2 linked regions of the Lewinella sp. 4G2 genome follow. The protein of the gene in region 2 binds, or shares a complex with, the protein of the main gene of each other region. Links are inferred from orthologs where the notes say so. Each region holds a gene or a part of one and is shown on either strand. Other genes may lie near its edges.

Evidence for each region.
Region 1: the proteins of hisF (region 2) and hisH are in contact, whole or in part, in a crystal structure (PDB 6RU0), measured with the Thermotoga maritima proteins. The link is inferred for Lewinella sp. 4G2 from one-to-one orthologs. Residues at the interface, in WP_004080486.1 of Thermotoga maritima: Met1, Leu2, Ala3, Arg5, Ser40, Glu41, Asp45, Glu46, Ala70, Glu71, Ile73, Asp74, Ile75, Pro76, Phe77, Asp98, Lys99, Ser122, Gln123, Glu161, Thr195, Leu196, Asn247, Arg249, Glu251; in WP_004080484.1 of Thermotoga maritima: Asn15, Arg18, Arg22, Arg117, Leu118, Pro119, His120, Met121, Gly122, Trp123, Asn124, Asn134, Gly135, Tyr136, Tyr138, Val140, Tyr158, Glu180, Lys181, Ser182, Ser183, Lys184, Ile185.

The regions. Positions count from the first base shown.
Region 1 is NZ_LVWJ02000014.1:1,176,632-1,179,405, reverse strand. It holds hisH (imidazole glycerol phosphate synthase subunit HisH), read left to right. Parts: upstream 1-976; coding sequence 977-1,573; downstream 1,574-2,774. Other genes in the region: hisB (bifunctional histidinol-phosphatase/imidazoleglycerol-phosphate dehydratase HisB), read left to right, coding at 1-878. UniProt on the Escherichia coli protein: IGPS catalyzes the conversion of PRFAR and glutamine to IGP, AICAR and glutamate. The HisH subunit catalyzes the hydrolysis of glutamine to glutamate and ammonia as part of the synthesis of IGP and AICAR.
Region 2 is NZ_LVWJ02000014.1:641,043-643,791, reverse strand. It holds hisF (imidazole glycerol phosphate synthase subunit HisF), read right to left. Parts: upstream 1,880-2,749; coding sequence 1,121-1,879; downstream 1-1,120. Other genes in the region: A3850_RS04095 (hypothetical protein), read left to right, coding at 2,062-2,749; A3850_RS04105 (MFS transporter), read right to left, coding at 1-947.

The sequences.
Region 1 (2,774 bases), 540 kb from region 2 along the record:
CCGAGCAAATTATTGACCGGACGTTTGCGGCTGATAACCAACCGACCCGCAAACCCGGGACGGGCCTCGTCCAACACTACCTGAGGGGAAATTTCGACCTCGCCAACAGCTACGTGGTGGGGGACCGGCTGACGGACATCCAACTCGCCAAAAATATGGGCGCGAAGGGCATCTGGATTGCCACCGACCCCGAACTCGGCGTGGAAGAACTTGACGCTGACCAACTCGAAGGCCTCACCGAAACCATCGCCCTGCGGACGACCGATTGGGAAGAGATCTACCGCCTCCTCCGCCTCGAGTCCCGTACCGCAGCGGTAACGCGGACCACCAAAGAGACCGACATCCAAATTGAATTGGACCTGGACGGCACTGGTAAAACCGACATGGATACCGGCCTCGGCTTCTTCGACCATATGCTCGACCAATTGGGCCGCCACTCCGGTTGCGACCTGGCCGTCAAAGTAAAAGGTGACCTCCACATCGACGAGCACCACACGATTGAAGACACCGCCATTGCCCTCGGGGAAGCCTTTGCCGCCGCCCTCGGCGACAAGCTGGGCATCGAACGTTACGGCTTCAATTTAGTGATGGACGAAGCCACCGTAGACGTTCGCCTCGACTTCGGCGGCCGCCCCTGGCTCGTCTGGGATTGCGACTACAAACGCGAAAAGATCGGCGATATGCCCACGGAAATGTTCCACCATTTCTTCAAATCCTTTAGCGACGGCGCGAAGTGTAACCTGGCCATCAAGGCGAGAGGGAAGAACGAGCACCACATCATTGAAGCTACGTTCAAAGCCCTGGCAAAATCCATCAAGGCCGCCAAGCGGAGGGACGTAGATAATATGAGGTTACCTTCAACAAAAGGAATGCTATAGGGTACAGAAAAGTGGAGATCCAATAACCCAAGCTACGATTTAGGGCGAGCACTAAAATTTTCAATTCTACATTTCCAATTCCCAAATTATAAATTCCAATGATCGCCGTAATCGACTACAATGCCGGAAACATCCGCTCTGTCCTCTACGCCCTGGAACGTATTGGCGTCGAGCACGTCCTGACGAGTGATCATGATGTCATCCGGGCAGCCGACAAGGTCATCTTTCCTGGAGTCGGTGCGGCGAAGAGCACGATGGCCCACCTCAACGAAACGGGGCTGAGTGATTTGATTCGGTCCCTCAAACAGCCCGTGTTTGGCATCTGTGTGGGGATGCAACTCCTCTGTAGCCACAGCGAGGAGGGGGATGTGGACTGTATTGGGATATTCCCCGAGCGCGTGCGGAAATTCACCCCTTCTCCCACCGAAAAGGTACCCCATATGGGTTGGAACAACGTTACCCTCACCGATCGGAACGATTGGGTCAGCGATGAGGTGGATGGTGACTTTTGCTACTACGTTCATAGCTACTACGTAGAGCCCGGCCCCGATACCGTGGCGACGACCCACTACTGCGGCCACGATTTTGCCGCGATGATGCAGCGGGATAATTTCTACGCCGCCCAGTTTCACCCGGAGAAATCTGCCCGGGTGGGGGAGCGGATCATTCGGGATTTTTTGGCGGTGGCGGGGTGAGGGGTGCCTCCGGCGGTTGCTGGGGAGTAAGAGGAGGTTTTGGAGAAACTGAGGGATTTCCTGGGTTTTAAGTTTCTGCGGCTCGTTGCTTTTTCGCAGGAGTTGGGGAGGTTGGGGAGGCCTGCGGCGCTTGCTTGCGTGGGATTTGTTCGCAGGAGAAATAGAGTTCAAGAGAACCAGAGAGCTACTACGGCGCTGCCGGTCATCCCGTCCCGAAGGGCCGGCTTGCGTAGCGATGGCACACCGTCAGGTGGCCCATTCTACTACCTGGTCGCATTTGGCAGACTGCGGCACTATTTTCGCAGGAGTTGGAGAGGTTGGGGAGGCCCGCGGCGCTTTTTTGCGTGGGATTTGTTCGCAGGAGAAATAGAGTTCAAGAGAACCAGAGAGCTACTACGGCGCTGCCGGTCATCCCGTCCCGAAGGGCCGGCTTGCGTAGCGATGGCACACCGTCAGGTGGCCCATTCTACTACCTGGTCGCATTTGGCAGACTGCGGCACTATTTTCGCAGGAGCCGGAGAGGTTGGGGAGGCCTGCGGCGCTTGCTTGCGTGGGGTTTGTTCGCAGGAGAAATCGAGTTCAAGAGAACCAGAGAGCTACTACGGCGCTGCCGGTCATCCCGTCCCGAAGGGCCGGCTTGCGTAGCGATGGCACACCGTCAGGTGGCCCATTCTACTACCTGGTCGCATTTGGCAGACTGCGGCACTATTTTCGCAGGAGCCGGAGAGGTTGGGGAGGCCTGCGGCGCTTGCTTGCGTGGGATTTTGTTCGCAGGAGAAATCGAGATTGAGAGAACTAGAGGCCTGCAGCGCTACGTGACTGCCCGTCCCGAAGGGCCGGCCTGCGTAGCGATGGCACACCGGCAGGTGGCCCATTCTACTTGATGGCCTCCGGCGTTTGCCAGAAAGGAAAAGGAGGAAATGGAGAAACTGAGGTATTTCCTGGGTTTTAAGTTGCTGTGGCTCGTCGTTCTTTCGCAGGAGCCGGAGAGCTTGGGGAGGCCTGCGGCGCTGAGTACCAGCGCATCTGATCCTGCATGCCAACAACCGTTGGTTCGCTGTTAAGCGCCCAAGCCTCCATTTCTCCTATTCTCTACCTCTCCTGCGAAACCCTTTTTGCGCAGCAAAACAAAAGCGCCGCAGGCCTCTTCCACTCCCCAACCTCCTCAACTCCTGCGAAATAGGTGATCATCAAACAATTA
Region 2 (2,749 bases):
CTGGCCAGTACGCCAACTGCCGCCAGGGTGAAACCGATCATGGCCGGGATCTTACGGGATAGGCTCAGCGAGGTCCGCTTGTACAGCGCGTCCACCAGGAAACCGCTTGCCCAGTTGCCCAGCGCGCCGGCCAGCAGGGGGGCGGCGGCGTAGAAACCCGTATCCGCAAAATCGAGTGAATAGGTGGATTTCAGGTAGGGGAACAACCAAGTCAGCGTAAAGAAGAAGGTGAAATTGCTACCGAAATACTGCCCCATCAGTAACCACATATTCCCGCTACCAAAGAGCTGACCGGTGGATATCCCCGGCCCGGGCGTGGTGACCTTTTCTTCAACGTTCTCCTGAATGTAGGCCAACTCCGCCGCGGGCACGCTGTTGTGGTCGGCCGGCTCGTCCCGGAACCACCAGTACCAGCCGATGGCCCAGAGCACCCCGACGGCGCCAAGGATCACGAAGCTCATCCGCCAACCAAAATTGTCGATCAGTACGGCTACTACCGGCAGAGCGATGGCCGCCCCGATCCGTCCGCCGCTGAAGTTGATGCCGTTCACGATTCCCCGCTCGCCCAGCGGGATCCAACTGTAGATGGCCCGCGCCATGCTCGGGAAGGCCCCCGCTTCCCCCACCCCGAAGATGAAGCGAACGACCAGCAGGCTGATGAATCCCCAGGCGGCCCCCGTCAACGCGGTGAAGATGGACCACAGGCTCACTACCGCCGTCAGCACCTTACGGGGCCCAAAGCGATCCGCCGCCGCCCCGGCCGGGGCCTGAAAGAGGGCGTACCCCAAGGCAAAAATGGCCAGTACCCAACCCATCTCTTTGTCCGAAAGGCCGAGGTCCGCCGCTACCGGGTCCTTTGCCACGGAGATCATGATGCGATCAAACAGGACGATGAGGGCCAGCAGGAAAGTGCCGGCGACCATTTTGTGGCGGGTGGGGAAAGGCATGTTGCGACTTCTAGCGTGCCTTAAGGTAGATAATTACAGGACTTGTGGCGTCCCGTGGCTACCCATTCGCCTTCATTCGCTTAGTTCTCCGTACCGAACTTGTGTCTGGACATATTTCTCGGGGCCAAACGAGTAGTTGAGCACGGCTCCGAATTCTTTGTTCTTCCGTACCCTCAAACCAACCGCACCGGTACCCCTTCTCCCGCCAGGTAGGTCTTCAACTCGCCAATCCCCACCTCACCGAAGTGGAAAATACTGGCCGCCAAGCCGGCGTCGGCCTTGCCTTTGGTGAAAACGTCTTTGAAGTCCTCCTTGCTCCCCGCGCCGCCGCTGGCGATGATGGGGATACTCAGTAGGTCGCTCATTTCGGCCAGCGCTTCGTTGGCGAAACCGGCTTTCGTGCCGTCGTGGTCCATACTCGTAAACAGGATCTCACCCGCTCCCCGCTCCTGTGCCTCCTTTACGTATTCGAATAGTCTTCGCTCCGTGGGGATCCTTCCTCCTGCGAGGTAAACGACCCACTGCCCGTCCGTAAACTTGGCATCTACGGCAGCGACTACGAATTGGTTACCAAACGCATACGCCAATTCGTCGATCAGTTCCGGCCGGCGCACAGCGGCGCTGTTGACGGCTACCTTATCCGCCCCGGCGTTTAGCAATACATCGACGTCCTCCAGTGCCTTGATGCCGCCGCCGATGGTGAAGGGAATATTGAGGTGGCGGGCAATATCCCGGGCCAGATCCGCCAGCGTTTTGCGGCGTTCGTGGGTGGCCGTGATGTCCAGGAACACCAGCTCATCCGCCCCGGCCAAGCTGTACTTGGCACCGAGCTCCACCGGGTCCCCCGCATCCCGCAGGTTGACGAAATTGACGCCCTTCACGGTGCGCCCGTCCTTAATGTCGAGGCAGGGTATGATGCGTTTGGCAAGCATGGGTAGTAATTAGTGGGGTAGTCGGGTAGTAGCGTAGTTAGGCGGTACTACCTGACTACGCTACTACCCGACTAAATACGGCGCTGCCGCAGGTGCAAAGTTAGTGAACAATGGTACGGCTGGCAGGAGGGTTGACCCCTGTGCATTTGCCCTTATCTTTATTGGGACATCGAACCCCTAAGATGAGACGTTTTCACCTACTCACCCTACTGCTACTGCTACTGCTGCTGGTGAGCCAAAACTTTTTATCCGCCCAGGAGCAATCTGAACCGAGTGCGTACGACCTGTTCGAACGCGTACGGCAAACCGAACTGCTGACCCCCGGCGGACAAGATTGGCTGCTGGAAAGACTGCGCAACGATCCCCTCCCCACCTCCCAGGAATTGGGCACCAAAGTGCAAGGGGGCACGGTTGGGCCGAAGACCCATCTGCTATCCCTGATTGGCCAGGCCATGCGGAAGGACAGGTTCTTTCGGATCGGTGCCACCGGGACCAAGGCCAGGGCCTACCTCTCCGACCCTAACCAGGATTTCAGCACCTCCCCCGACACTACGCTGGGCCGGCTGCTCGCCGACTCTCCCGGCCGCCAGATTGAGCGAGCGATTGAGGCGACGGACTCCGTCGAAAACTCCTGGACGGCCCACCCGCCGCCCGCCCCGTACGCTGAGGATGACGAGCGCTTCACGGTCTACGATTACCTGGGCCACGAATTCAGCCTATTTGGCAAAACCCGGACGCGACTCAACGAGACGCTATTCCGGATTGGCCTCACCTCCAAGGCTACCCACGCCGCCATCAAAAACCGGCTGACGGGCGAGGACCTACCCACGGAGATGGACTTGCTAGCCTTCGCGGTGAAACGGACGTTGA